Regions from separate parts of the Alteromonas sp. ABH2_165 genome, predicted to be linked through region 3. Evidence: predicted binding sites of a transcription regulator. Region 3 holds the regulator's gene; each other region holds the start of a gene.
The links. Region 3 encodes sigma-54, which starts transcription at its own class of promoters, with help from an activator protein. Its sites were predicted from a motif close to GTTGGCACGNNNNTNGNNT; they were not measured.
Positions count from the first base shown of each region.

Region 1: a site for sigma-54 is predicted at 8,617-8,635, ahead of ACXAFQ_RS07555 (BON domain-containing protein). Genes of this name have one in related genera too.
Region 2: a site for sigma-54 is predicted at 7,026-7,044, ahead of ACXAFQ_RS13025 (NarK family nitrate/nitrite MFS transporter). Genes of this name have one in related genera too.

Region 1 is NZ_JBSWWF010000003.1:47,505-58,009, reverse strand. Features, by position in the region: gene ACXAFQ_RS07595 (LysR substrate-binding domain-containing protein) at 1-522, opposite strand, end outside; gene ACXAFQ_RS07590 (SGNH/GDSL hydrolase family protein) at 639-1,892, shown strand; gene ACXAFQ_RS07585 (alkene reductase) at 1,928-3,046, shown strand; gene ACXAFQ_RS07580 (DUF6942 family protein) at 3,062-3,634, opposite strand; gene ACXAFQ_RS07575 (efflux RND transporter permease subunit) at 3,711-6,167, opposite strand; gene ACXAFQ_RS07570 (MlaA family lipoprotein) at 6,121-7,014, opposite strand; gene ACXAFQ_RS07565 (hypothetical protein) at 7,001-7,342, opposite strand; gene ACXAFQ_RS07560 (hypothetical protein) at 7,414-7,581, opposite strand; gene ACXAFQ_RS07555 (BON domain-containing protein) at 7,978-8,580, opposite strand; gene ACXAFQ_RS07550 (endonuclease/exonuclease/phosphatase family protein) at 8,823-9,788, shown strand; gene ACXAFQ_RS07545 (response regulator transcription factor) at 9,872-10,258, opposite strand.
Region 2 is NZ_JBSWWF010000006.1:140,105-150,609, reverse strand. Features, by position in the region: gene ACXAFQ_RS13045 (ABC transporter ATP-binding protein) at 26-877, opposite strand; gene ACXAFQ_RS13040 (ABC transporter permease) at 894-1,883, opposite strand; gene ACXAFQ_RS13035 (CmpA/NrtA family ABC transporter substrate-binding protein) at 1,905-3,221, opposite strand; gene ACXAFQ_RS13030 (bifunctional protein-serine/threonine kinase/phosphatase) at 3,663-5,384, opposite strand; gene ACXAFQ_RS13025 (NarK family nitrate/nitrite MFS transporter) at 5,414-6,880, opposite strand; gene ACXAFQ_RS13020 (hypothetical protein) at 7,157-7,753, opposite strand; gene ACXAFQ_RS13015 (putative manganese transporter) at 8,025-9,221, opposite strand; gene ACXAFQ_RS13010 (hypothetical protein) at 9,341-9,685, shown strand; gene ACXAFQ_RS13005 (class II fumarate hydratase) at 9,706-10,505, shown strand, end outside.
Region 3 is NZ_JBSWWF010000006.1:273,578-284,082, forward strand. Features, by position in the region: gene rapZ (RNase adapter RapZ) at 1-734, opposite strand, end outside; gene ptsN (PTS IIA-like nitrogen regulatory protein PtsN) at 780-1,223, opposite strand; gene hpf (ribosome hibernation promoting factor) at 1,232-1,519, opposite strand; gene ACXAFQ_RS13630 (RNA polymerase factor sigma-54) at 1,549-3,027, opposite strand; gene lptB (LPS export ABC transporter ATP-binding protein) at 3,118-3,843, opposite strand; gene lptA (lipopolysaccharide transport periplasmic protein LptA) at 3,843-4,412, opposite strand; gene lptC (LPS export ABC transporter periplasmic protein LptC) at 4,381-4,944, opposite strand; gene kdsC (3-deoxy-manno-octulosonate-8-phosphatase KdsC) at 4,941-5,495, opposite strand; gene ACXAFQ_RS13655 (KpsF/GutQ family sugar-phosphate isomerase) at 5,495-6,466, opposite strand; gene ACXAFQ_RS13660 (calcium/sodium antiporter) at 6,495-7,451, opposite strand; gene ACXAFQ_RS13665 (ATP-binding cassette domain-containing protein) at 8,009-8,809, shown strand; gene mlaE (lipid asymmetry maintenance ABC transporter permease subunit MlaE) at 8,806-9,582, shown strand; gene mlaD (outer membrane lipid asymmetry maintenance protein MlaD) at 9,596-10,081, shown strand; gene ACXAFQ_RS13680 (MlaC/ttg2D family ABC transporter substrate-binding protein) at 10,154-10,505, shown strand, end outside.

The DNA of each region.
Region 1 (10,505 bases), on a different contig from region 3:
ATGGGGTGAGCAAACTACAACCATTTTTGCTGTTCCAAGTTTCTTTGAAATGAGATTGGAGTCTGCTAACTTACCTGTTCTGATAGCAACATCGACACTTTCTTCAAGTACATTAATCACTTTATCTGATAGCTCCAGATGAAGGCTAATTTCAGGGTACGTGGCTAAAAACTGTGGAATTAGCGGCAAAATATATTTTTTACCAAAAGGTATATTGCAATTAACGCGTATTTTGCCTGATGGTTTTTTTTGCTGACCCACTAATCGCTCGGCATCATTTAATGCTGCAATGATTTCCATTCCTTGTTCGTAGAACACACACCCTTCACTTGTTAATGAAAGCTGTCTCGTTGAACGATTAAATAGTCTGGCTCCCAATCGTCGCTCTAACTTCGAGATCGTTTTGCTGATGGCGGAAGGCGTATTATCTAGAAAACGGGCTGCAGAAGAAAAACTGCCAAGTTCAACAACTTTTATAAAAGTTTCCAATTCCGCTGAACGGTTGGCATCATTTTTAGCCACTGTAATATTGCCCCTACCTTGTGAATTAAAGGCACAAATAATATTCCTTATTGATTATTTTTCAAACTTAAATTTTATTCGATACTTTCTGCATTCAAACCAACTGGAATGTATCAATGAGAAATATACTTTCATATCAATTAACTGCATCTGTCATCGCCGGACTTATTTTAAACCCAGTAATGGCGAATAGTTTCCACGATTCATTTACTACGTCGTGGACTTCCAGCCCGCAGGCTGTATGGAACGACGGTTTCATTTTCCCTACCAATATACCTAAATCAATTGAAGATCAAACGGTAAGACAAGCTATCAGGTTAAGTCTTGGTGGTGATTCTTTTAAAATCGAAATGTCGAATGCCTATGGAAAAACGCCGGTAAAATTAGGAAGCGTAACAGTTGGATTGTCTGAAAATGCTACAGATGTCTACACCGTTAAACAGCATATTTCAGTTACATTCGGCGGGTCTAAAGAAGCGATAATTCCTGCAGGAGCAACACTTCTGAGTGACGACATATCATTCGAATTACCGTCATTGGCAAATGTCGTTGTCTCTGCCTATCTACCAGAAAAGACAACGCTGGAAACATTCCACTGGGATGGACGGCAGACTAATTATATCTTGCACGGTGACCAAACTCAGACATCCACTCTAAGTACTAATCATATCGAAACAACTGCCCGTTTATTTGTCAGTAGTCTCTTTGTGAGTAAGAGATATGAGCGCGGTGCCATCGCTGTTATCGGAGATTCTATTACAGATGGTGCCACTGCTGGCCTCGACAACAACACACGCTGGACCGATTTTCTTGCAGAGCGACTGAGCAAACAAGGCATTGCAGTTTTCAATGCCGGAATATCCGGTGGACGATTGTTATCTGACGGGATGGGCAGCAGTGCTTTAGGTCGGTTAGATCGAGACGTATTATCGAAGCCTGGTGTTTCGAGCTTAATAGTCTTATTGGGTATTAATGATATTGCCTGGCCAGGTACACGCTTTGCGCCACATAGCGATAGACCAGACCTCGACAGATTAATAGAAGGGTATACCCAATTAGCTGAGCAGGCACAAAACCAGGGAATAAAAATCTTTGCCTCTACACTCCCTCCATTCGAAGGGGCATTGCCCAACACGCCTCTCGACAACTATTACAAAAAAGAAAAAAACGCGCTTCGCTTGGCTCTTAATGATTGGATCAAACGTGCTGATGTATTCGATGGTGTTATCGACATGGAAAAAATACTCCAATCACCAGAGCGCCCAAACAGGTTGAATCCGAAGTTTGATTCTGGCGATCACCTCCACCCCAGTGTTGAAGGGAATAGAGCCATGGCTTATGGATTCGATACAGCAATCTTCTCAAAGTGAATAACTGCCTCAACCCAAATGGGAGCAAAAAACTAATGCTTTTTTCAAAATATCAATTAAATGAAAGAGAACTGACCAACCGCATCGTTATGCCACCCATGACAAGAGCAAGAGCTGCTAGCGGAAATGTTGCCACACCACTTATGGCTGAGTATTACGCGCAACGAGCGTCGGCGGGCCTGATCATTTCGGAAGGTACGCAAATAAGCCAACAAGGTCAGGGATATGCTTGGACCCCGGGCATTTTTACAAATGATCAAGTTGAAGGTTGGAAAGTTGTAACAGATGCGGTACATCAATCCGGTGGCGTGATATACGCGCAACTCTGGCATGTAGGCCGGGTATCTCATCGTTCTCTTCAACCAGGTAATTCCGCCCCCATTAGCTCTTCTGCTTTAATCGCAGAGGGGGTAAATGTGTTCATTGATCCTATGAATCATGGCCCAGATGAAGGAAGTGGTGAGATGGTTCAACATTCTGAACCCAGGGCAATGGAAATAGAAGACATCAGAAGGGTAATTGAAGAATTTAGACAGGCTGCGAGAAATGCAAGTTCAGCGGGTTTCGATGGCATTGAACTGCATGGTGCGAACGGGTACTTAATTAATCAGTTTATCGATTCCGAAGCCAACTTGCGGCAAGACGCTTACGGCGGAAGTCTGAGTAACCGACTTAGGTTTTTAAGTGAGATAGTACAAGCTGTTAAAGAGGAAATACCTGCCCAGAAGATTGGCGTTCGTCTCTCCCCATTAACCACGCTTCAAGGTACGGTCGACAACACGCCAGAGTCTACCTATCTCGCTGTTGCCTCTCTACTGCAAGAATTAAAGGTGGGATATATTCATATTGCAGAAGCCGATTGGGAAGATTCGCCAAAGATGCCAGTTGCTTTTAAGGAAGCCATCCGCATAATATTTAAAGGAACGTTAATATATTCAGGACAATATGATTTGCTCAAAGCTCAGCAAGCCATTCAAAATAACTGGGCAGATTTGCTTGGTTTTGGTCGTCCTTTTATCGCAAATCCCGATCTTCCCATGAAACTTGCAAAGGGCCTACCTTTGACAATTCCCAGCAAAGCACATTTTTTTGGTGGCAATCATATAGGCTACACAGATTACGAAACTGCCGCTTCAAGCACCAATTTACTTTGAAAAAGAAAACCACTATCACATGGTATCTTCCAAAGCCTGCAGCCAACTGCCCTGCTGTCGCATAGCGTTTTCGTCGAGCAGTTGGCTGCGTATCAGATAATTCAGAAAGCCGATTTTGTCGTTAGTAAGTTGCCGATAATCAAAATAGGGTGTAACGATGAGGTTTCGTTGTCGACAAACGGCAAAATCAGCGCTTACCCAGTTCATACGCTGTGTCAGATCAAGTTGGCCAGCATAGGTTTTTCCCATCACAATGTTTAGGTGTTGCGGATTAAACGCAGTGGGCGGTGCGAACCATAAGGCCGTATCGCCTTGGGCTGTGAGTAACTGTTCGTCTCGATACGTTTGCCATGTTGTTGCTTTTGAAATAGCCAAGCCTTCACACAAACTAAACATCCATTTTGCATAGACATTAAATACCTTTCGCCAACCGTTTCCACATTCTGCGTTAATACCATTAATGATATGAATATCGATGGGTGTAACGACGCCTGCTTCCCCGGCCAGGTCAAACGCGGGACGATTTGCCATATAAACTTGCACCGGCCCATGAACATTACCAACACCATCAGGTCCGCATATCTGCATTTAACACTCCAAAATAAAAAAGGCACACCGGAAAAGGTGTGCCTATTATTGCATAGCATTATTGTGGAGGTGTTAGCTATTCAGTCTTAGCGGATTTACGATTGCCAACGAAGCGATTGAGCAAAGCCGGCAATAAAGTTAAATCGGTGAACAAAGCAAACAGCATAGCCAGTGCGGTGAGCAGTCCGAAATACACGCTAGGCAGAAAATCGGAAAACCCGAAAAGTGAAAATCCCGTGGCAATGATCACTGAAGTGAACAGAATTGCTAACCCTGAATGTCCGAATGCAGACTCACTGCCCGCTGCAGCGGTCTTGCCATCAGACGATTTCATGCCCTGCAGATAACTGTGTAAAAAATGGATGGTATCGTCTACCGCTATGCCCATCGCAATAGCCGCTATGGTAATGGTCATTATATCAAGCGAAATGCCTGCCCAACCAATTACCCCAAGAATGCCTAATGTTGTTAGCACGTTTGGCAACAATGCGATTAGAGTAACTTTTAACGAACGGAATATCGCAAACAGCACCACCGCTAAAACTGCATAAACAATACCCAGTGTTTTTATCTGCGAATCAAATAAACGACTGAGGATATCTTGATAAAGCACAAACAAACTGGTGAGTTGATATTGGTCTTTTTCCAAACCGACAGCTTGTAAGTCGCTATTTAACTGATCCATAAATTGTTGGCGATTCAGGCCTTCTGTGGTGTCCTGAATGCGCGTGGAAATACGAAATGTATTGTCCGCTTCAGAAAAATACGCACCCACTAACTGATTCACCACTTTTTCGTCCAGCAAGACATAGATGGTATTAAGCTCGTACTCCGTTAACGGTCGTCCGCCGTTTAGTTGCTTTGCTAATTCAGTGAAATTCACAACAGAGGTAACGCTTCCGGTCGCTTCAAACGCTTTTATCGCCGCTTGCGCTAATTGCAATTGCGCTACCGTATTCGCATTCAGCACCACTTCTCCGTCAGCACTCTCGTCATCAAGCTTTAACACAATATCGAGTGCTGTTGAGCCCCCAAATTCGCGATCAATAAATGCCAGTTCCTGGTAAATTTGCGTGTCGGTGTCGAAATAGTTAATGAAAGAATTTTCAACGTTAAGGCGACTGATCCCCAGAGCCGCAACAACAAACACCGCCAGCACAGCTGCACTTACCGCCAACGGTGCTTTTAATGACAACTTACGGGTAGCAGCAAGAAAACCGGTAATAAAACGGTACTCGGTAGTCTCTTTACTGGCAGGCAGGAAAGACAGTAACGCCGGGAACAATAATAAGCTCACCGCCATGGTAATGAGCATCGACATCAGCATCATCCAACCAAATGCGACCACCGGTTGCAGGCCGGAAAAGATCAGCGAGCCGAAACCCACAGACGTTGTCAGTGTTGCGTAAAAACAAGGTGATAGTTTGTCCTCGAGGGTGGCAATAATACGCTGCCGCTGACTGAAGTCAGGGTTATCGCGACTGATTTCTCGGTAGCTCCCGATGATATGAATCATGACGGCCAACGTAAGAATTAGCTGCAACGCGACAAAGTTGGCTGATATCACCGTTGTGCGCATATCTAGAAACCCGAATAGGCTCATGGTAAGAAACACGCTCACGGAGCAAGATAACAGTGGGAAAAACACCCACTTAAAAGAGCGATATAACAGCGCCAACAATAAAATAATTACCGCAGCGATGGCACTACCAAACGTCGTGAGATCAGACTTGATGATATCAATGAGATGCTGGCCTACCACGTAAGCGCCACCTAAATACGTGTTCGCTCTAGTGGCAACCGATTGGGTAATTTCCTCTATCTGTGCGATTTCTTGCTTTCGGGTTTCGGTAAGCTGCTGACGGATGGGATCGGCCTGTTGCTGCAGCGATGCGATGCGGGCGTTATCTTCTTCACTGAGCGCTTCGCCATTTAGCACCTTCTTCTGAATATTGGTAATCTCGTTGTTAATACGCACCAATTCAGGATTATCTTTGAACACGATTTGCATGCCCGTGGCGGTGCCCTGGCGATTAACTAACAAATCGGTAAAGATGGGATGACCCACAATCAACTGCTTCATTTGCGCCGGAGAATAGCGTTGATTTTCCCAGGTAAGGGAATCCACACTGGTGTCGCCGGTTAATGCACTCGTATCGTTGATCAGTGGCACATTGATAATCGATGTTACCGCTTCTACGCGGTCAATTTGTTTGATACGTTCTGACAACATTTCAATGTCATCAAAAGTCTGACGGCTGAAGAGTTCATGCCCCTTGGGCTGATAAGCCAGTAATATGAACTCTTGAGGATTAAACGTTTGGTCTGCCACCTGCGTTTGAATGTATAGCTTATTGTCTTTTACCAGCAAGGTATCGGCAGACGCATCAATACGGAACTGTTTAATATAAAAACCCAGTCCCGCTAGCGCAATAACAAATGCAACAAGAATAAACCAGCGTGCACTGATGATTCCACGTGCAAGTTTACTCGTTATTTTGTTGTTCGCTGTCGCTGAGTTCGAAGAGTTCATCGCGTCGCTGTCCCTGAATATATTGATTACGGAAGTAGATGTAAGGATCGTCAGCCTGGTCGTAGAGCTGCTGATAGATATCAGACTGCTCAGAAAAATCGTCCAGACCATCGAACATTCTCAGTTGATAACGCTCGGGAGGATCCGCAATATAATTAACAGGATGAACAAACCCTTCAGTAAGGGTAGAGAATGCGCCTCGGGTATCACTTGGGCCAAGGATCGGGATAACCAAATAGGGTCCGGACGTGATGTCGTAGTCTTGCAAAGTATTGGCAATAGTCTGTTTTTGTGGTGCGATGTCGAACCACGCTTCAGCGGGGTCGAACAATCCTAATAACCCGATGGTGGAATTAATCAGAAAACGACCAAGATTAGAACCAGCGTGGCTAAACTCGCCAGAAACAGTATTGTTTACGAGGTTAAGAGGCTCTCGTAGATTATCAAAAGCATTGCCTATTTTATCTCGGACAACACCTGGCACGACAAATTTGTAGCCATCGGAAAGGGGAATAAGTACGTAGCGATAGGAAACATTATTAAAGCTGAACATGGCACGATTAAACCCTTCCCATGGGTCGTTATAAACCGGTTCACTTCCCTGCTCTGTGCCTGGCTGGCCGCCATCTCCAATCGCAACCACCGTGGGCTCTACTTCGAGTGGTCCCTGGCTTGTTTGTACTGTAACCTTCTCGCCTCGCGCCAGTTCAGATGCAAGTTCAGGCTCCTTAGGAGCCTGAACGGAATTATTTTCTGCGGTAGATTTTGCAGTATTTTGTGGTGCTGATGCACAGCCCCCAAGGACTAAAAAACAGAGAGCTAACGCGCTCGACTTAGATACTTGCATAGGTACCACTTTCCTTCCTCTCGTGGTGTATCATTATATTTTGGGCACGTTCCAGAGCTTCATCCCTGTTGTAATCCCAATCATTCTCTTCATAACTACGTGCTTGCTGGAGATAATGCTCAATTCTTGATTTTCGAATTTGATGAATACGATTTTGCGGGTCAAATTCCAGCTCGTTATAAAGAGCTTCAACGTGCGTTAAATCGCCTGAAGGCTGAGACATGGGTTGCGTTTCGCCGAGCCAGGAAGATATTTGTTTTCCTGAGCCTAGTGCTACAAGGCTGGTTGTTAATAACACTGTCATTACTGCAATTTTTAAGTAATTCATGTATATCACCATCTTGGTTAAGCGAAACTTTGCCTGGAAGGTTAATCAAGTCCGGAACGTTATAAAATCAATTACTTACCAACCACCTGCGCTTCTGCTCCGAGAGCCGGGCTCACTCTTCCCACTTTTTTATCGGCTTTATCGTAACGATCGAACCAGTTAAAAACCGGCTGCGAATGGATAAAACGCTCGAAAGACGTTTCTGGAAGTGGGCGATGCTTGGTTTTTAAAAATTTCATACAATTCCTTTTAGAAGGGTATTAGTAAACTTACACACCTTCATACTTCCAATTTTCAGGCCAGATTAGAGTGAATGGGTTAGAAAGGCTTTAGCCAGGCAAAAAAAATGGTTTCACCAGTTGAATAAATGCAATTAAAATCAATTTAATCAATGACTTGAAATAACCACAATGGATAGCACTTTTTTACTAGAAAAAGCTAATATCGGGTAGTTCAGCATTGTAAAAGAATGCCAACTTTAGACTTATGGATAGTTTTTACCTGAGGCAGGAAAGATTTTCACAGCATGCTACTTGCCTACACAAAGCGCTGAAAGCCAAGATCGAAAACGCCCGGTGCGTATCACCGGGCGTTTGTTTGGGAGTAACGACTCCGACTAGCTTAACACTGGCTTGTTATTCAGAAGCCATTGCTTTTTGAGGCTCAACCACTTTCAGGTTGTCTTCCACATCTGTTACATCAGACGCATTTTTGGCAATCTCAACCGCCAAGTCGCGCTCAGCGTCTGAATCGACCGTACCTGTAAGCGTAACATTACCAGCCTTCACATCTACGTCGATGTCGAATCCTGAAATGTCTGTGTCCATTAGCAGACGGGTTTTAATCACTGTCGCTATTTTTGCGTCGGTGAGTTTATCCATGGCTGCTTCACCATCCATGTCGTCATTATCGACATCAGCATCGTCGTGGTCCGCTAGAATGGTCAGCTGGTTGTCCACATCGGTCACACCGTCAATGTTGGCGACAAGTTCTTCAGCAAGCTTTTTATCTACCGAATTCTCCACCTTACCGGTAAGCACAACTTTGCCGTTCTGCACGTCGGTATTAATGTCGAAAGAATTCAGGTTTCCGTTAAACAACAATGTTGCTTCAGCTTTGCCATCAATCCAGGCATCTTTAGCACCTTCTTCCCACTTATTCGAAGAGTCCATAGTGCCTGCAAATGCAGATGTCGTTAATGTACCAGCAACTAACAGTGAAAGAATTGTACGTTTCATAATTTTGCTCTCCTTAATTATCAAGCACATTAGCTGATGCCAACTTCATACCAACAAAATAAAATACTGATTTAAAAAGCTTTCTAAAAAATATACACATTTTGACGTGCCACAACTTGCAATTTTTTCGCAACTTTAGGAATGTTTTACTTTATGTTTACAAATTAACCGTATTGATCGAATCAACGCAGATTGCACTATAGATATCGAACTTTTTCTATCTCTGAGTGAATGGACTTGCCATGACTACTGTGATGATTATCCTGTCAGTGCTGTTTATGCTTACAGCCCTCATTCCCCATCTTCCAGGGCAACACTGGTTAATTCGGGTCTGGGAGTTTCCTCGTTTACAACAGGCATTTGTTCTGGCCGTACTGAGTCTCTTTTGGTGCTTTTGGTATGTAGATGAACCGGTCTTGGCTGCTTGGATGCAAGCTGGTTGTGTCATTGCGTTTGCTTATCAACTTTTCTGGGTCATTCCCTATACCCCTTTGTGGCCTACAGAAGTTAACCAATATCGCGGTAATGACGACACACAGACCATTTCTATTCTTACCAGCAATGTGCTGATGCCAAACGATAACTATCAAGCGCTCATTGATTTAGTGGATCAGCATCAACCCGACATTCTGGTCACACTGGAAAGTAACGCTGCCTGGGAAGCAGCACTGGAAGTTTTGCATGATGACTACCCTCACCGGCTTTTCTGTCCATTGGAAAACCTCTATGGAATGCACTTATATAGCCGCAAACTATTTAGTAATGAGAAAATTCGATTCATCATCGAGGGCGACGTGCCGTCTATGGAGATTTGGACAACGATAAATCAACAAGATGTGAAAATTCATTTTGTTCATCCGAAGCCACCCAGCCCGACGGAAAACAAATCGGCGGAGCCACGGGATCGAGAACTTACCGTGGTAGGTAAAGAAATGGCAAAGCTAGATGCCCCCGCCATTGTTACCGGCGATCTTAATGATGTTGCTTGGTCTCCGACTACTCGGGACTTCCGTAAAATCAGCGGAATGTCTGATCCCCGCCGTGGCCGAGGATTTTTCAATACCTTCCATGCCGATTATCCGCCTCTGCGCTGGCCGCTGGATCACGTTTTTCATTCATCCCATTTTGAACTCGTCCACATAAAACGCATGCCAAGCATAGGCTCGGACCATTTTCCGCTTTTAACTACGTTAAGATTAAAACCTTGAGTTTGCATGCGAACAATCGGATCGTGATTTAGATATAAAAAAACCCGCGAGCAAGTCGCGGGTTTTGTTTAAAGAAATGAATATTAGGCTGTGATAGCCATCGCGGAAGCTTCTGCGAACCGCTGACAGCGAGACACAATATCTCGGTAATTTGCTGGATCTGGCACAATGTCATCTGCGTCGGTAAATCGGGTTGAGATATCGCTGTTTTCACTGGCGCTCATCAACAGAACCGGGGCATTACAGCAACTCTTGATATGCTGCAAAATAGCCGTACCACTCAAGTCTGGCATTACCACATCAAGCAAAACAGCGTCGTATTGATTGCTCTTGCATAATCTAACTGCCATTCGTCCGCTGGCAGCAAAATCAACGTTCCAACCCAGGCCAGTAAGAAAGCTGGTTAAGTGGCTTGCTACAGTTGGATCATCTTCAACAACGAGAATATTTAAAATAGTATTCGGGGTCATGTTGCCTCCTTGCTGTTCATTCGCACTCATCTCGTCCACACACCTTGCGACTGGTCCATCCGGACCTAAAACTTAAGGAAACTTACCCAGCGACACGTTGCACTACCCGTGCGTGCATCGCCGTAAAAATTGAATTGCAGATTTCACGCCATTTACTGCATGGTGATTAAAAAAGCGTAAGCTTTACTTTCAACTTGCAAAAGCCATAAAAATTAAGTAAACAAATTCAATATCTTAGCTTAATTTG
Region 2 (10,505 bases), 130 kb from region 3:
TTGATTTTTATTTAAGTGTTGTTTTTTAAGCGGCGTCAGTCTTGCTTGATGACGCGCCTTTTTCCGTGCCTGATTTTCTTGCGCTCACTGGCTCCACTTTCTTCTGTTTTTCATATAAGAAAGTCAGCACTTCATGGCGATAGTGGTTGTATTCCGGATTGTCAGCTAGCACCAGACGATCGCGGGGACGAGGCAAATTCACTTCAAGTATTTCGCCTACTGTGGCGGCAGGACCATTGGTCATCATCACAATGCGATCAGAAAGCAGTACGGCTTCATCTACATCGTGGGTAATCATGATAACGGTATTGCCTAAATCGGCGTGGATTTCCATTAACGAGTCTTGAAGATGTGCACGGGTTAATGCATCCAGTGCACCGAAGGGTTCGTCCATTAGTAGAACTTTCGGTTCCATCGCCAGCGCACGAGCAATACCGACCCGTTGTTTCATACCGCCAGAAATTTCTGAAGGTAGCTTGTCGATGGCGTGAGTCATGTGCACCAATTCCAGGTTGTGCATCACCCACTCTCTGATCTCGGCTTTACTTTTGCCACGCAGCGTTTGCTTTACAGCAAGCTCTACATTTTTATAAACCGACAACCATGGCAACAAAGAATGGTTTTGGAACACCACGGCGCGTTCCGGACCCGGTTCCTTCACTTCTACGTTATCCAGAATAACGCCACCCGTGGTTGCCTGATGAAGGCCGGCCACGATATTTAGTACCGTCGACTTACCACAACCTGAGTGACCTATCAGCGAGATAAACTCCCCTTTTTTGATATTCAGGTTAACGTCGCGTAACGCGGTAAAAGGGCCTTTAGGTGTAGGAAAGTCGATTCCTACCTGAGTCAGTTCGAGATGTTTAGCGTTCATGCTCATATCCTCTTAATTAGCGTAATACGCTGTTTTTGTCCCAGCTAACCATGCGTTGCAACATCAGCATGATGCGGTCCAGTACAAAACCGATAGCACCGATGGTTAATACAGCAACCATAATTCGGGCCAATGAATCTGAGCTTCCGTTCTGGAACTCGTCCCATACAAACTTCCCTAGACCTGGGTTCTGCGCCAACATTTCTGCGGCAATCAGAACCATCCAGCCAATACCCAGCGACAAACGTAAGCCGGTAAAAATCATTGGGATCGATGCAGGCAAAACAATTTTCGACAGGTGAGTAAGGGGCTTGAGGCGCAGAACGCGACTCACGTTCACCAGATCTTTGTCAATGTTTGATACCCCAACAGCGGTATTAATCAGTGTTGGCCACAAACAGCACAGCGATACGGTAAATGCAGAAGTCACAAAGGACTTCGAGAACATTGGATCATCTGAAACATATAGGGCACTGACCACCATGGTTACCAGTGGTAGCCAGGCCAAGGGAGAAACAGGTTTAAATAGCTGAATAAGTGGATTAATAGCGGTATAAGCAGATTTGCTCAGGCCGCACACAATACCAACCGGTACCGCAATTAGTGACGCAATCAAGAAACCAATCATAACGGTGTATAGGCTGGTCCAGATTTGGTCAAAAAAGGTTGGCGCACCGGTAAACTCACGAATTTTTGGCTCGTAAGTTGGGTCTTTGGCGACCCTTGCGGCATTGCGCTCTTCCTGTCGGGCGTAGAACGCATCGGCTTTTTCACGCTGAGCACTATGTTCGCTAACGAGTGTCAGCGTCTGTTCCCAAACTTGCGCCGGACCGGGAAACTGCCCGAGTGACGTATCAATGGTTTTAGCCACACCATTCCAGACAGCCAGGAAAAGCAGTAAACCAATTACCGGCAACAACAATGCCTGTAAGTGTGAAAGTAACGTTTTACCCATGCTGCTTTCCTTAGAGCCGATGAATGTGACAATAGACGCTGACTTACTCATTTTCGTATCTCCTGTCTGTGCTTAAAGCACAGTGTCGCCTTTCAGACCAATACCAAAGCTTTCAAGGTAAGCGTTAGGCTTGGTACCGTCGTAAGTTACGCCGTCGATAAATTCGCTCTGTGGCGGTTTGAAACCTGATTCAGAATCGAAATCAGGGAAATCAGCCGCTTTCGCTTTACCTTCAGCAATCAGTGCTTTCGCTGCAACCGCGTAGATATCAGGGCGATATACTTTCTTCGCCATATCCATGTACCAGCTGTCAGGCTTAGATTCTGAAATCTGCCCCCAACGACGCATTTGCGTTAAATACCAGATGGCATCGCTGTAGTACGGATAGGTTGCGTTGTAACGGAAGAATACGTTGAAGTCAGGTACGTCACGCTTGTCGCCCTTTTCGTATTCGAATGTACCCGTCATAGAGTTCGCCAGTACGGCTTCATCTGCACCCACATAAGAAGGTTTAGACAGAATTTTTACTGCTTCAGGACGGTTCGCGTTGTTGTTTTCATCCAGCCACATCGCTGCACGAATCATCGCTTTTACAACACGAAGGTGCGTGTTCGGATATTTTTCAGCCCACACATTGCTTACACCGAATACTTTTTCTGGGTTGTTTTTCCAGATTTCATAGTCAGTGATAACAGGTACGCCGATACCTTTGAATACCGCTTGTTGGTTCCATGGCTCACCTACGCAGTAGCCATAGATTGTGCCCGCTTCCATGGTGGCAGGCATTTGCGGTGGCGGAGTAACCGACAGCAGAGCTTCTGCGTCGATTTGACCTGACGTGTCACCTTTATGTGGTGCGTAATAACCAGGGTGAATACCACCCGCGGCTAACCAGTAGCGCAGTTCGTAGTTGTGGGTAGAAACCGGGAATACCATACCCATGTTGAACGGCTTACCGGCTTCACGGTAGCTGTCGACAACAGGCTTCAGGTAGTCGGCTTTGATTGGGTGCACAGGCTGACCATCTTCAACCGGAATGTGCTTTTCCATTTCTTTCCAGATGTCATTAGAAACGGTAATACCGTTACCGTTTAAGTCCATGCTGAAAGCGGTAATGATGTGTGCTTCAGTACCAAAACCGATCGTTGCACCTAATGGTTGGCCTGCCAGCATGTGTGCGCCATCCAACTGACCGTCAATTACACGGTCGAGCAATACCTTCCAGTTTGCTTGTGCTTCCAAAGTGACATACAGACCTTCGTCTTCGAAAAAGCCTTTTTCGTATGCAATGGCAAGGGGTGCCATGTCGGTAAGCTTAATAAAACCAAATTTCAGTTCTTCTTTTTCGGGCCAGTCAATTTCTTCAGCTGCCTGCACTCCAGCACTCATCACACCAGAAACTGAAACCGCCAGCGCTAATGCACTCACGATACCTTTCAGCTTTTTCTTCACTCCATCAAACTTCTCATACTGATTCATTTTCGGGTTCCTTACAGCCAAAAAAAAAGCCCACCGCGATTCATCTGCTGATGAATCGCGGTGGGCTTCGTTGCCTTTCGAAACAGCTACGTTGCTATTTCATTTAATTAATTGTGTGTCTCTCTCAGACAAAATCTAGCTAGCATCAACGATGCCAATTTTTTAAAACACTTAAAATCAACAACTTAGAAAACCACTGAGGATAGTCCTTTCGATTTTTGGAGCAAAGTAGTGCATTTATGCACAAATAACGTTCAAATCATCCATACAGGGTGCATCGAAAATGCACAGATACGGTTCATCACTGCACTTTAGCGACACAATACACCCTTTTCGCGACTTTTAGCGCAATTAATGACGAAACAAGGAAAGAACGAGTAAAGCCATCAAGATCACGCTTATTCCCTGCCAAACCAAGACAGGATTTCGCTCAATCAAGGGTTTTTGTTTAGTTTGGCGAGTTAATAAAACACCGGGGGTTTGCAAATCGCTTTCAAATTCAGAAAACGCTTCATAACGGTAGGCGGGGTTGGGTCGTAATGCTTTTTTAAGGCACTCGTCGAGCCAGATGGGGAGATCAGAACGATACCGGCTCAGCGGCACATATTCCCAGGCGTGGTAGTTAACTGGTATTGCACTATCACTGTTCATTTCACTGTAGGGAAGTTTCCCGGTAAGTAATTCGTAGCACACTACTGCGGTGGAGAACAGGTCGCTGCGGAAATCTGCTTCATTATGGATTAGGTATTCAGGTGCAATATAGTTCACCGATCCCAACGGCGTACCCTCCTGCAATTGCAGCCCGACTTCTTTGTGAGCAGCAACCAGCACCGTCCCAAAATCAATGAGTTTAATTTCGCCTGCGTCTGTCAGCATGACATTTTCAGGTTTAATATCCCGATGCACCATTTGTTGCCGCTGCATTGCCCGAAGCGCCTTTATCATTTGCAGGATAAGTCTTCGCACCTTGTCAAATGAGGGCTCTGGATTGTCGATAATCCACTGTCGTAACGTAGCCCCTTCCACATACTCACAGATGTGATACATAAATTTTGCTGATGCCGGACGGGGCACTATTTTCATGATATGCGGGTGATTTAACGTACTGCCCACCCACTCTTCTCGAAGAAAGCCATCGAGATAAACCGGATCGTCAGAAAAATAAGACGATGGCGTTTTCAAACAACGCAACTGCCCTGTGGCCTCTTCAACAACTTTATATAAGCTACTGCGGGTGCCATTAAACAGCATTTCGACAACACGATAACCCTCTAGCTTCATGCCATCCTCCAAGGCAGGAGGAATGGCAAGGGAATAAATTTTTTTACAGGCTTCTTCAAGGTTGAGTTTGGGAATAGCCACCACTTTCAACAGCAGACAACTCACATTGTCGTCACTGCCATTTTCTATGGCCCGTCGAGTTAGCGCTTCCGCTTTTTGCTCAAGATTACTTTCATCAGCATCTTTTAATATCTCTTTGAATTCCGCCGCAGTGATAAACCCGTGTAATCCGTCGGTACTCAACAGGAACACATCACCAGCGCGCAACTCAAGAGACTGGTAGTCAATTTCTAACCGCGAATCTATACCCAATGCCCGGATGAGCGATCCGCCTTTGTTGCCCCCCAGGGTATGATCTTTCGTAATTTGCTCAAGATTGCCTGCGTCGCACCGATAGAGCCGACTATCACCGGCGTGAAAGACAAATGCGGTTGCAGATTTAAAGATAAGACCCGTGAAGGTAGTGACACACTGACTGCCCGAGCCAACAGAATAATCTACCTGGCTGTGGCACCAGCGATTAAGACTGGTAAGAATTTGGCCTGCGGCTTTTTTTACTGTCCAGCTGACAGGTGTTTGCCGATAGTCGCTGATAAAGCTGGTAACCGCCATTTGCGACGCTTCTTTTGCCCGGGAACAGGCTGAAACGCCATCCGCAATAACGGCAGTTACCCCTTTGTTAGTCAGTTCAGCGTCGGTGCCATGCCAGGCGGCGAACGCGTCCTGATTTTCGTCTTTTATTCCGGCGGTACTATGACCGCCCATCGCGACTTTAAGCACTGAACCCGACACGCACTGATTCCGTTTAATTTACTGTTAAATCAGGATACCTCAATCAGTTCAACGGTGCCGTCTTCTTTTACTTCCGTAATGGTACCGCTCGGCTCTTTCATAAATAATAATGCGACAAAACCAAGCACGGCGGTTCCGCTGATCACCAGAAAGAATGTAGATGTATCGACCATGGCATAAACTGTTAGATACGTTACCGCACCTACGTTCCCGTAGGCACCTGTCATACCGGCAATTTGGCCAGTAAGACGACGTTTAATCAGTGGCACAACCGCAAACACCGCACCTTCTCCTGACTGAACGAAGAACGAGCAAGCCATTACCGCCAGAACCGCCAGCCAGATGGGCCACGATGCATCAATCAGGCTCAGTGAGAAATAGCCTAGCGCCAGACCCGCAGTAAGAATCAAAAGCGTTTTCTTACGCCCAAACTTATCTGAAATTAAGCCACCACCAGGACGAGACATCAGGTTCATAAAGGCATAAAGCCCTGCCAGCAAACCAGCAACAGCCATGCTCAACTCAAAGGTTTCAGCAAAAAATGCTGGTAGCATGGAAACGACGGCCAGTTCAGAGCCAAAGGTTGCAAAATAAAGAATATTCAATACTGCCACCTGCTTGAATTCGTAGCGGTGTGCTTCAGGCACTGGCTTTTCAAACACCGGCTTATTCACTTTAAATGTCGAGTAAGCATCGAACAGGTAAAGCGCAGTTAATCCAGCATAGATGAGATTGCATGCGGTGTAACTAAGCAGTGGCAAACCACTTGGAGACAGTTTATACGCCAGCAATGCCAATATTAAATACATAGGCAGCTTCATCACCAACAGGAAGAAGAAGTCGCCTTTAGAGGTCACTTCCATACCGCCCAGGTTTTTCGGACGGAAGTAGGTTGAACCTTTTGGCGTATCAGAAACGTTTTTGTAGTAAATAACAGAAAACAGAATACACAATGCACCGGTAATGCCTATGGCATATCGCCAGCCATCTTCACCACCAAAAAGTAATGCCAGGGTGGGTAAGGTGAATGCCGCTGCCGCTGAACCAAAGTTACCCCATCCGCCATAAATACCTTCAGCAGTACCCAACTCTTTTGGTGGGAACCATTCACTCACCATACGAATACCAATAACAAAGCCTGCACCAATAAAGCCAAGTGCAAAACGGGCTAATGCCATTTGGGTAAAGTTATCCGCCAGGGCGAAAGCAAAACAGGGAACAGAAGAAATAAGCAGCAGGGCTGAATAGACTTTTCTTGGGCCGAATTTATCAGTTAACGCACCGATAACCACTCGGGCGGGGATCGTGAGCGCAACGTTGAGGATCAACAGTGTTTTCCACTCCTGAATACTCATGCCCAGATCATTGACGATGACCTCCTTGAGCGGTGCCATATTGAACCACACGAGGAAGGTAATAAAGAACACCATCCAGGAAAGATGAAGTATCTTCATTTTTCCTGTGAACGAAAACAGATTGAATTTTTCGGCTGACATATGCGTTTTCCTGAGACAAAAAAAAACCCACAGCTATCCTCAAGGGACAGTTATGGGCTTCATTACCGGTGGTCAGTGAAATATCACTGACAATATAATTTATTATTATACAGTGGGCCGAGGCTTCACTCTTATGCCAGGATAAAAGCAAATCCTTTGCCAAGACAAAAAATCACATTTAATCATAACCTTACTGAAAAAACTTGCGCGCATCCTGGAAAAAGAGGTTCTAAATGAGTGCAACCTCACCTTTTTAGTGCAGATTGGTTTGCAAACTTAGAGCATGCCCAGCAAATCTGATTGATAGCCTTTAATGGTTAGAATGCAGGTGTGGGCAATGCGTCCTTCATCCTTGCCAGAGAGTACTAGTGCATTGACCCGCGAAAAAAGTAGCGACTTTTGATAGTCACAGTATCGCTGCAGCAGGTAGAAAAAACGGCTGCTCTTGTTCATTACCGGGCCGATGTAGTTATGTAAGCGTCTTTGCTCAACTTCATAGATTTCGCAGATAGTTTGACTGGCCAGCAATTTCCCCAAACAGACGATTTCAGAGCATTTTTGGTTACCGCATTCACCCACCCAAGGGCAGCAACCAGATAGATCCTGAATATCTGCTCGCAAACAATGCATAACGGGCAGCCCGTTGCCGCCACTGCCCCAGGACAATATATCTGTATCGGGACGGCCGTATACCGATATCGATGACAGAGACATTAGGAAACGATAATGATGTAGGAGTAATGTGCTAACGCGTTTTTTACTGTAAAACATTTTTTTCTGTTTGAGGAATTGCTTGAACTGATTTGCGGTGAATGAAGATGCATTGCTGATTCGTTCAGCGCTTACACTACCGTGCAGCATCACAAGGGTCATCGAATAATCCTGTAAAAAATGAGTTGGCTATTCTCCGCTGAATTTGCCCAATACTCTGAGAAGTGTGCCACAGGTGACTGCAGTGCCAGCGGACAAGAGCAGAAAAAACAGAGCGTCCATTTTTCACCTCCATATTTGAAGAAAAAAAGCTGCCCCAGGGAAAGGGGCAGAAACCAAGTGCGAGTTTCAAGATAGGTTCAAGTGCATAATAGATCTACATCACACCAATTGCAAATAATAATCATTATTATTTGCAATTGGTGTGAGCAACTCATTCAAACAGGAAGTAGTAGCCGTAGCCAACAATAAAGGCGGGCACCGCTGAATAAACCGTGGCGAGTAACGCCGCTTTGGGAGATAGGGCAATAGCAGGAAACAGCGCATCACCGTCGTTGCTTATCGCATTACCCAATTGAGCAGAAAAAGGCACTGCCCCTTGCAAATATAAGCTGGTCACCAAAATTTGTGGCCCGCATCCTGGTAAGAAGCCAATAAGGATTGCAGCACCTACGGTAATGGCGCCAGCAGAATCGAACAATCCAACCAGATCAATATTCAGAAAGTGCACCGTAAGCTCGAACATTAAAAAAGCCACAACTACCCAGGACAGTACAAACTGTGTATCAAGCGCAGCCTTCTTTTGCCAGGTTTCTGGAGGCTCTGGCGGCTCTTCTCCGGCAACCGATTGATAACCGGTTCCGCTATTACAAAATGACCACAGCAAGATAGCCGATGCGCCCAATACCGTACCAAGCAGGTTAATGGCTTCACCGGATATGCCGAAATGAATCCATGGCGCGATTTGCAGTGCCATACAAAGCGCAATAGCAAAAGTAGGCGCAATGCTCCAAAACCAGAATCGGGTAACTAAACGCACTATGCGTTTGTGGAATGGCGTGAGTTTGCGGCTCTGGCCTAGAGACTTAGACACGTTGATGACGTCTTCGTGCTTGCCTTTGTAATTGTGAAACTTCCTTACTACCAGCCCCGACAATGTACCCACTACGACACTGATTGCCATCACCAGAAGACCATCTGCGGGCGATTGTGCCAGCAGCAAGAATGCTGCATCGCCCATGGTGCTGGTGAGCACAGCAACCACAGCACCAAAGCTCACCGCCCCTTTCGTGTACTGAGTAACAACGACAATGGCGCCACCGCATCCCGGCAGTGCACCCAGTAAAGCGGCTCCGCCCACTTCCAACCATGGATGTTGCTGTAACCGGGAAAATACACTTTCCAGATTGAGTCTTTCTGACAAAAAGTAATACAACGCCATAGACACATATACGAATGCCGCAACCTGGTAAAAAGCATCGGATAAAACGGCCATCGTAATATTTCTGGTCGATGGAAGTGCAAGTAGCGTAAGCAATACAAACGGAAATATAAGCCGCTTGTTTCTCCACATAACGTGCTGCTGAATTCCCTGGCTCATCATTTGCCCACGTGAGGAAAGTGTTGTCATGTTAGATCCATGAATTACTGATTAAGAATTAACTCTAATTGCGACACAAACATAATGCAAATCATTCTCATTAAGATTTATATGTGTATACTGAGTCTTCTTTTCAAAAATCGGAGGTAATGGCCTTGGGTAACCCGTGCAAATTCGATTTTCATCAGATAGCTGATGTAACCACCGTAGTTAAAACAGGTAGCCAACCTGATGAGCCTGAACATCTCACTACCTTTGTGACCTTGTGGCGGGAATATGCCGAGCTGCATCCCCAGACAAGAGTATTCAGTTATCTCAGGTGTGCAGACATTCTTCTACAAGTTTCCAGAGACCAAAAGCTGCCTCTACATTGGCGTCAGCAATGTGCCAACGCTATCCATAAGCCGTTTTACCTTGCTTGCCGATTTGCAACTTCTTCATACCAACTCACACAAGTCAGGGCTTTTCAGGCCAGACTTTCTCTCACTAATTGATACCCGTTAAGGACATAAAGATGACAACGACAAGAGTAGAAAAAGACAGCATGGGTGAACTGCAAGTGCCCGAAAATGCGCTTTATGCCGCACAAACGCAGCGCGCAGTAAATAACTTCCCGGTAAGTGGGCAACGCATGCCCGAAGCGTTTATCAGAGCATTAATACTAGTGAAAAAAGCGGCCAGCCGGGCAAATCTCTCTTTGGGAGAGCTCGACGCAGAACGGGCAAATGCCATTTGTCGGGCCTGTGATGAACTCGTCGAAATGGAAGATCTAATGGGTCACTTCCCTGTTGATGTCTATCAAACTGGCTCAGGCACCAGCACCAACATGAATGCGAATGAAGTGATCAGTACGGTGGCCTCTTCACATTCCGTTGAAAAAGTGCACCCAAATGATCATGTCAATTATGGCCAAAGCAGTAATGATGTGATCCCAACGACGATTCATGTCAGTGCTGCCATCGCACTTCAGGAAGATGTTCTACCCTCTCTGCGTCATCTGGCAGCGACAATTGCAGAAAAAAGTCACCGCGTGAAAGACTACTGCAAAACTGGCAGAACACACCTTATGGACGCCATGCCTATTCGCATGGACCAAAGCTTGTCAGGATGGCAGGCTCAAATTGAGCAACAAATTAGCACTTTGGAATCGCTGCAACCGGCACTTCAAAGCTTAGCGCAAGGCGGTACTGCCGTTGGCACGGGCATTAACGCGCACCCTGATTTTGCATCTGCCTTCAATCAGGAGCTCTCAGCAATTACCGACATCAACTTTACGCCGGGCACCAACCTTTTCGCCCTTATAGCGTCGCAAGA
Region 3 (10,505 bases):
ATGGCAACGGTAACATAACTGCGATTATTGCGCTCGAGGTGAGGCAACCAGGTAGTGATTAGGTTCTGGATTTGCCAGATAAACTTCGTCACGATGGGCTGAGAGCTTAAGAATACCTGCACAGGCGCATCAAGGCCAGTAAGATGTTTTAAGTCTGGCTCCCAGTGTGGATTGGGAAGGAAGCGGGCATCAAACACGTAATCAGCATCTTTTGGAATACCGTGTTTGAAGCCAAACGATTCGAACACCAGTACGAGTCGGGAGCTTTTTTTTCCAAGAATACGCTCACGGATGAGTTCAGCGAGCTGGTGAATACTGAGTGAGTCGGTATCAATATTGAGGTCGGCACGCTCAGCAATAGGGGCCAGCAGCTCTTTTTCTGTTTGAATGGCATCCGACAACGATTTATTCAAACGTGCCAACGGGTGCAAACGACGGGTTTCGCTGAAGCGTTTCAGCAGCATGTCGTCGCCCGCATCGATATACACGATGGTAACGGTCCAGGATTCTGGCAAGTAATCGAGAATTTCCACCAGTTCGGCAGGATCTTTAGGCAGGTTACGAACATCAATGCTCACTGCAACCTGCTCGTACTCGTCGGCGACGGTATGGGTGAGTGCAGGGAGTAGATTAACCGGGATGTTATCTACGCAATAGTAACCGAGGTCTTCCAGCGCCCGTAATGCGACGGATTTCCCTGAACCGGAACGACCACTGATGATAATGAGCTTCACGTTTTTCTCCTGAAATACCGTGTTAACGCAGGCGTTTACAATAACTTACTGTAATGCGCGAATAATATCATCACTTGTATCAGCTTTTCGGATACTTTTTATTGTCTCTTTATCGCTAAGCTTGCCAGCAACCATGGCGAGCGTTTGCAGGTGACCGTCAGTTTGTTCCTGCGGTACCAAAAGGGTGAAGAAAATATCGACGGGTTTATTGTCTATGGCATCGAAATTAATGGCTGGCGTAGTGGTTACGACAATGGCAATCACTTTTTCGAGTCCGGCAAGGCGACCATGAGGAAGCGCGATACCATTACCAATACCTGTGCTGCCCATGCGTTCACGTGCCATTAGAGCACTTAACACCGTGGCTTCATCGATATCTGCGTTGTTTTTAGCGGCAATCCCACTGATGATTTCGAGAATGCGCTTTTTACTATTGCACTGGACCGCACATTCAGTGCGATCCAGGCTAACTATGGCTTGTATATCCATGAATTCAATTAATGCTTTTTAAGCTTTTCCTTGTGTTTCAGAACCTGCCGGTCGAGCTTATCTACCATGCTGTCGATAGCTGCGTACATGTCCTGATTTTCGGAAGAGGCAAAAACCTCTGCGCCACTGAGGAAAACCGTTGCTTCTGCTTTCTGATTAAGTTTTTCGACATTCAAAATTACGTGCACATTCGATATGTGGTCGAAGTGACGTTCTAGTTTACTGAATTTCGTATCGACATAGGTACGCAAAGAATCTGTGATCTCAACATGATGACCAGTAAGGTTTATTTGCATATTTCGTCTTCCTTATTTTGAGCAGCCCATTAAATGAGGCTTTTGCGTTGGTTAGACGGCGGGATCGATAGGGACTCCCGGTACTTTGCTATTGTTCGCCGGGCAACCATGATGCCTTGATCGGCCAACAACGAAGCAATCTTGCTGTCGCTCAGCGGTTTGCTTGGCTTTTCAGCCGCAACCAGCTTTTTAATCAGTGCGCGAATCGCTGTGGATGAACACTCACCACCGGACTCTGTGGCCACGTGGCTTGAGAAGAAGTACTTCAACTCAAAAATGCCTCGAGGCGTATGCATGTACTTCTGGGTGGTAACCCGGGAAATGGTTGATTCATGCATATCTACCATTTCTGCGACATCGTTCAGCACCATTGGTTTCATCATTTCAGGGCCATGCTCAAAAAAGCCCATTTGTTGCTGAACAATGCAGTTCGCTACTTTAAGCAGGGTGTCGTTACGGCTTTCAAGGCTCTTGATAAACCATTTCGCTTCCTGCATATGAGAGCGAATAAATTGTGAATCGCTGCTATTGCGGGCCTTACGGCTCATTGCGGCGTATTGTTGGTTAACACTTAACTTCGGCAGGCTGTCTGGGTTGAGTTCTACTACCCAACGGCCGTTTTTCTTCGCCACAGAAACGTCTGGAATAACGTATTCTGGTTCCTTAGTGATAAGTGCACTACCCGGACGCGGATTCAGCGTTTGCAGTAGACGCATAGCTTCACGAAGCTGGTCTTCTTTCAGGCGCGTTTTCCGCATCAGCGTACGGTAATCTTTGCTGCCAAGTAAATCGGCGTGCTCTCTTAACAGTAATCTGGCTTCTTCCAGCCAAGGGGTATCGGGGGCGTATTGCGTTAATTGCACCAACAAACATTCTTGCGGTGTACGCGAGCCAGAACCGATTGGGTCGAACAATTGGATGCGCTTGAGTACGCATTCCACTTCATCTTCTTCTACCGGCTCTTCCATGTCTTCACTGTTCACGCTTTGCAGAATGTCTTCCACGGTAACAGTGAGGTAACCCGATTCATCAATCGAGTCGATGATGGCCAGCGCGATAGCGCGGTCGATGTCTGAGAAAGGCGTTAGGCGCATCTGCCAAAGCAGATGGTCTTGAATATTTTCGGTGGTTTCACCTTGGAATATTTGCTCGTCATCACCGCCGGCAGGACCGGGGGCAGGCGCAGAAGACGCAGAAATGTATTCGTCCCAGGTGCTGTCGAGAGGGAGTTCATCGGGCAGGTCATTTTTTTCCAGCGCTTCGCCGGTATCCATGCTTTCCGAGGCTGACGCAGATTCAGGCATGCTGTCGTCGTTATCGAGATTATTCTTCTCAACAACATCGTTGTCTGAACTGTCGTCCACTTCCAGCAGCGGATTAGAATCCAGTGCTTCCTGAATTTCCTGTTGTAAATCCAGCGTCGACAACTGCAATAGTTTGATCGCCTGCTGAAGTTGCGGCGTCATTGTCAGTTGTTGACTAAATTTTAGCTGTAAAGATGGTTTCATCTACGTCTTATATTAACTCTGCAAAAAGTATCTGGCTAAAACGGCGATTTATTATTCTTAAATTGCGGTTTGTTATGCCCGATAACTTAACTATAGCCTGAATTGCTCACCTAGGTATACATCTCGAACTTTTTGATTACTTAATACCTGTTCTGCGGTGCCCTGAGCAATCAGTTCTCCATGACTGACGATATAGGCTTCTTCACAAACATCAAGGGTTTCCCTTACGTTGTGATCGGTAATCAGGATGCCTATACCTCTGTCTCTTAAATGTTGAATGATCTTCTTTATATCATTAACCGAAATTGGATCAACTCCGGCAAAGGGTTCATCAAGCAAAATAAATTGTGGGTTAGCTGCTAAGGCTCTGGCAATCTCAACCCGGCGGCGTTCACCACCCGACAAACTCATACCTGTACTATTACGTATATGGTTAATATTAAATTCATCAAGTAGCGCGTCGGCTTCTTCTTCACGCTGATGGCTTTTTAAATCCTTACGGGTTTGCAAAATAGCCATGATATTTTCATGTACCGTGAGCTTTCTGAATATCGATGCTTCCTGCGGCAAATAGCCAATGCCGCGACGTGCACGCTCGTGCATTGGCTCGTGAGTCAGCTCATTTTCGTCGATATTAATTTTGCCTTTATCCAGTGGCACCAATCCTACAATCATGTAAAAGGTGGTGGTTTTTCCCGCACCATTGGGGCCCAACAAACCCACAATTTGACCGGTAGACACAGAAAGGCTTACATCGCGCACAACCTGACGAGATTTGTACGACTTAGCCAAATGGCTCGCGGTTAACGTGGCCATTACTGATTGTCACCTTCGTTGTCATCGCTTTTCTTTTCGTCTTCAGACAGCCCTTTTACGGTTTCTGGCTGAAATACCGTGGTAACACGACCACTGCTCGAGCTGTCACCGCCGGTGGCAAGAAGCTGCTCTTTGCCCATGTCATAACGAATGCTATCGCCTTGAACCATGCTGCTATCTTGCTGAATTTGAGCCTGACCTTGCAGGGAAATGAGCTTACTGGCAACTTCGTAACGAATTTCATTGGCGCTGGCTTTTACCTGTGCACCATCGTCCATGGTTTGTGAATAGCTGGCCGGTTCGCCATAGGCCACAAACACTTCTTTACCGTCACCGTCGCTAGCAATAACCTGAACTTCATCGGCGGTAATCACCAACGAACCCTGGGTAATCTTCACGTCTTCTTTAAAGGTAGATGTTTTCTTCTTGCCGTCAATGAACTGCGACTTCGCATCAACTTTAATTGGCTTGTCGAAATCTGTGTTGTCGGCCAAGGCTACTGTGGGCATTACAGCAACAGAGATCGTTGTTATCAGGCTAGCTGCCAGGGGAATAAATCGTTTGAACATGATCTATCAACTCATATTGTTGGGTACGCAGGTTTGCATTAAAACCATTGCTTTTGATGATGGTCTGAACACCGCGGATATCAACAGGTTGATCGGATGTCATCGTTTTATCATCCAGATTAACCTTAATGAAATCAGTTGTAATGGTCTGAACGAACTCGTCAGGATTCAGACTCTTAATCAGCACATTATCTTCTAACTGAATGAGATCGTCATTATATAATGTGCCTTTATCTGCGGTTACCTGCCAGGGAGCTTCATTTTCCGCAGCATAGACAGTGTATTTGGGTTGACTGAATAACACAAAGCCAAGCTGGTCGTAATGTTCCATTGAAGCGGCGTACACCTCATGATTCACCTTACCTTCATCGTTGTACAAGGTGGTGGTGAGGTTTTTGGCCTTATAAGCCGGGCGTAACGCGCTATCACTCATCGACTGAGCGGGTTTTTCATCTTCGGCCATCCACACGGGCATGTACATCAACAATGCCATCACAAACAGTGCGGAAATACTGAGGCCTAATCGATTCATACACTGGCACCGTGAATAATATCCAGCGTACCCACCGCTTGCATAATCACATCACACACTTCACGCACAGCGCCGTAACCACCAGGCTTCGTGGTGATCCAGTTCGCTTCACGGGTAACCGCAGGGTGGGCATCTTTAACGGCAATTTTGGTTTCAGCGTACTTGTACATGCCTAAATCTGGCATATCGTCGCCAATGGCCGCCACTTGTTCGGGGCTAAGGCCAAGCTTCTTGCATAAATCGGCCATGGCATCGGCTTTGTTTTCCTGGCCTTGAATGATGTGTTTAACGTTCAGCGCTTTCATGCGGTTTTTCACAATGGCTGAGTCGCGACCGGTAATCACTGCCACTTCAATACCGCTGTTAATCAGCGCTTTAATGCCATAACCGTCGCGGGTGTGAAAGGCTTTCAGCTCTTCTCCGTCGTTGCCGAGATAAATACGGCCGTCAGAAAATACGCCGTCTATGTCGCAAACCAACAGTTTGAGATTCTTCAGCTTTTCAAATCGCTCTTCACTGATAACGCCGTAAAAGGTGACTTCATGTCCCATTAGAGCACTCCTGCTTTCAATAGCATATGCATGTTGAATGCGCCGACTGGTTGCCTGTTTTCATCGACAACCATAAGCGCGTTAATTTTAAACTCTTCCATCAGGTTCAATGCTTCCACTGCCAGCGTTTCGGCGCGGGTTGTTTTGCCGCCGCGCGTCATCACTTGGGCTACCGGCGTAGAATGAATGTCGGTTTTCGCATCCAGAATGCGGCGCAGATCGCCGTCGGTAAAAATACCCGCGAGCTTGTTGTGTTCGTCAGTGATACCTGTCATGCCCAGGCCTTTGGAAGAGATTTCCAGCAGCGCTTCAGAGATGGTGGCAGACGATGACACCAAGGGCAGTTCATTACCCGTCATCATAATATCACGGACTTTTAATAACAGTTTACGGCCAAGGCTACCGCCAGGGTGCGACAACGCGAAATCGTTTGACGTGAATCCTTTGGCGTCCAGTAACGCAATGGCCAGTGCATCGCCCATCACCAATGTGGCGGTGGTACTCGATGTTGGCGCTAAGCCTAATGAACAGGCTTCTTTTTCCACGCTGATGTCTAGTACCACATCGGCATGTTGCCCCAATGAACTGTGGGCGCTGTTCGTCATGGCAATAACTGGCACGTTTAAGCGCTTCACTACTGGCAACAAGTTAACCAGTTCGCCGGTTTCGCCTGAATTGGAAATAGCCAACAGCACGTCAGACTCACTAAGCATGCCCAGATCACCGTGATTCGCTTCACCAGGATGCATAAAGAACGCCGGTGTACCGGTGCTTGCTAGGGTGGCGGCAATTTTGCGGCCTACATGACCGGACTTACCCATGCCACTTACCACCACTTTCCCTGTGCAGCTTGCGAGCATCGCGCAAGCGGCTTCAAAGGTGGAATCTAAACGCTCGGTAAGGGCGGAGATCGCCTGAATCTCAATATCGATAACCCGTTTAGCCGAGGCAATATAGCTAGAATTATTCATTTATCCGTTTTCGCTTGTTCGTAAATACTTACCCGAATAGCCAGTACTGATAACCAAGAAAGCATAAAACAAAAATAGCACCTTCAAGGCGACCAAGTTGTCGCTTACCGATGAAATTAAAGCTTAAGAAGAACAACAGCACGGTAAGGCCAAACATCACCCACATGTCACGGTTGTACACGTTCTCATCTAACGGGCCTGGCGCAATTAACCCTGGCATACCAAGCACTGCCAACAGGTTAAAGATGTTCGAGCCAATCACGTTACCTAATGCTAAATCACTTTCACCTTTCAGCACGCCAGCAATACTGGCGGCCAGTTCGGGTAAGCTGGTACCGAGGGCAATAATCGTCAGACCAATCACCAGGTCTGAAATTCCAAAGAAGTGGGCGATATCTACGGCCGCTTCTACCATGAAATGTGCGCTTAACGGCAACAATACAAGTCCCACGCCTACCCAAAGTACCGCCGAGCCGGTATTTACGCCTTCGGGAATTTCGCTGTCGGTGTCTTTTACCAGCGGGTCTTCTTTATCTACCTGCAGTGAAATCCAGGCCATAGCGGCGAGTACGAACACAAACAAGCCGAACAGAATCATACCTTCAAAGTGCGCTAACTTACCGTTATTAAGGAAGAACATGGCAAGAACGGTAACGCCAAGCAATACCGGAAATTCGCGTTTGAGGGTAGAGGAAGACACCACTAAGGGTTTTACCAGGGCAGTGATACCCAGTACCAGGGCTACGTTGGTAATGTTTGAACCCAGCGCATTCCCCACCGCGGTATTCATATTACCGTTCGAGGAAGCAATGGCAGAAACCACAATTTCAGGAGCAGATGAGCCCATAGCAACGATGGTTAAACCAATCATCATGGGTGAAATGCCAATATTTTTCGCCAGTGCAGAGGCGCCGTACACAAAGCGGTCAGCACTCCAGCTAAGTACAGCAAGTCCCAGCAGGAAAATGCAGATAGAAAGTATCACAAGTTACCATTCGTCTTTTGTTTTTTCGGATTGTCGCAAAAAGCGCGGCATTTGCCTATGCTTTCGATAGAATACGCACGTTTTGCATAATTCGATGTTTAAAATCTATTCGAAATGGAAAAAGCGAAAGCCCGGTCAGGTTATTGAGGGGGAACCCCTTAAACGCGGCGTTCGTTGATGTATTCAATCTGCGATATTTCTATTGTTGACCTGTATCAGCATTATCAGTGTGATGAATCCCCGATTTAGTAAAAAAATGTCAGCATAGCGCATTGTTTGCTGTGTGCTTGTATGCTGCGTGATGACAACATTACGTTTATGACATCCGACTTGTTTTTGCGCTGTTTGGCGCGACATTTGCTGAATGTTAGATTATTTGCATGTTAAGCCGGGCAATAGTCCAAACTTACATACGAATAATCGAAAAATGCGAACACAACTTGTAACTTTTTCGTCTTTTGTCGGAATTAGTAAAAAACGTACAATGACCTCATAGTGGTAAAAGCCGCAACATCTGGCTCAGTAACGAATCTGAAAGGAAGGCAAGTCTTCAATATATGGGAAATTTAGTAGAAATAGACAACATGACATTCCGTCGCGGTGAACGCGTTATCTATGACGGTGTGTCGATTGTTGTCCCCAAGGGCAAGATTACCGCGGTAATGGGGCCTAGCGGAATAGGTAAAACAACGCTGTTAAAACTGATCGGTGGTCAGTTAGCGCCTGAAAAGGGTGATATCCGTTTCGACGGTGACAGCATTGTTTCGATGAGCCGCAGCGAGCTGTATAAAACCCGTCGCCGAATGAGCATGTTATTTCAAAGCGGCGCGTTATTTACCGACATGACAGTGCACGATAACGTAGCCTTTCCGCTGCGTGAACATACCAAGCTAGATGAAGATATTATCAGCACTATTGTCGCTCTTAAGCTACAGGCTGTGGGCTTACGTGGCGCTGCGCAAATGAAACCGAGTGAATTATCCGGTGGTATGGCCCGTCGCGCGGCGTTGGCCAGGTCTATTTCCCTCGACCCCGATCTCATTATGTATGACGAACCGTTCGCCGGTCAGGACCCAATCTCCATGGGTGTGCTGGTAAAGCTTATCCGCGAACTTAACGATGCACTGGACCTTACCAGTATCGTGGTTACCCACGATGTTACCGAAGTACTCACCATCGCCGATTACATCTACATTCTTGCCGATAAACGTATTATCGGGCAGGGCACAGCAGACGAAATCAAAAACAGTGATTCTGCGCTGGTACAGCAATTTTTGAAAGGCGAAGCCGACGGCCCGGTGCCGTTTCATTATCCTGCTGCCGAGCTCAACGAAAGCCTGTTTGGAGGTAAAGCATGAACTTCTTCCAACAGGTTGGGGCAAATACACTGGCCCGTTTAACCGCTATTGGCCGCGCCGCACTTATGCTGTTTGGTGCCATATTCGCGATGCCGTCGCTGAAAAATATCCCGCTCACAATTCGTCAGGTTTACGTGGTGGGTGTGCAGTCGCTGCTTATCATTGTGGTATCGGGGTTGTTTATCGGCATGGTAATGGCATTGCAGGGCTATACCATTTTGGTTGGCTATGGCGCAGAGGGCAGCTTGGGACCCATGGTGGCGTTATCGCTGCTGCGTGAATTAGGCCCTGTGGTTACCGCGCTATTGTTTGCCGGACGCGCCGGTTCTGCGTTAACCGCGGAGATTGGCTTAATGAAAGCCACAGAGCAGTTATCCAGCCTTGAAATGATGGCCGTTGATCCACTTCGTCGTGTGGTCGCGCCACGCTTCTGGGCCGGTTTGTTTTCCATGCCTGCACTCGCCATGATCTTTAGTGCTGTAGGTATTCTTGGCGGCCACTTAGTAGGTGTTGACTGGCTGGGCGTAGATAGCGGCAGTTATTGGTCGCTCATGCAATCCACCGTAGAACTTCAGAAAGATGTCATAAATGGGGTATTGAAAAGCCTCGTGTTTGCCTTAGTTGTGACCTGGATTGCCATTTTTAAAGGATATGATTCGGTTCCGACATCAGAAGGCATCAGTAAAGCCACGACGGAAACCGTTGTATTTTCATCATTAGCAGTATTAGGGCTGGACTTCGTGCTCACCGCCCTGATGTTCGGAATAGAGTAAGTAGAGAGTAAACATGAATAAACATAAAACGGAATTGATGGTTGGGGTGTTCGTAGTACTAACAGTCGCGGCTGTTTTGCTACTGGCGCTGAAGGTGGCCAACCAAACCATGACCAGTTCAGGTGATACCTACCAACTCTATGCGAAGTTCGACAATATCGGCGGCCTGAAAGAGCGTTCCGCCATTAAAGTGGGCGGTGTAACCATAGGTCGCGTAACCGATATTCATTTAGATAAAGAAGATTATACCCCCGTAGTAACGTTGAGTATTTCTACCGATTATGAAGGGTTCCCAGAAACCAGCTCGGTTTCTATTCTGACATCTGGCTTGCTAGGCGAGCAGTACGTCGGTTTTCAGCCAGGATTTTCTTTCGACGGTATTGAAGAACTGAAAGACGGTGACTATCTACAAGACACCAAGTCGGCGTTAGTGCTGGAAGACCTGATTGGACAATTCCTGTTCAATCGCGGTGGTAACGACAGCAACAACGGCGAGTAATTGAAACATTTTTTATGTGTCGCGGTCTTTATTAATGCGGCACTCAGGATATTTAGTTTAGGAGAAAGACAGTTGAAAAAGTTCTTTTTAATTGCCGGCGTATTGATTGCCAGCCTGTTTAACGTAGCGCAGGCGCAAGAAATAAACGAACAAAACCCATATGAGATGGTGAAGGATGTCGGTAATCGCACCTTCGACCGTATCAAAAACAGCCAGGATGAAATTAAGAAAGATCCTGAAGTATTACGCACCATCATGAAAGAAGAACTGCTTCCTCACATCGATTATCAATTCGCAGCATTTAAAGTACTAGGTCGTTACTTTACCTCACTGCCTAAAGATAAAATGCAGGAATATGTACAAGTTTTCAGACAGTATCTGATCACCACCTACGCGGTAGCCATGGGGTATTACGACAATCAAA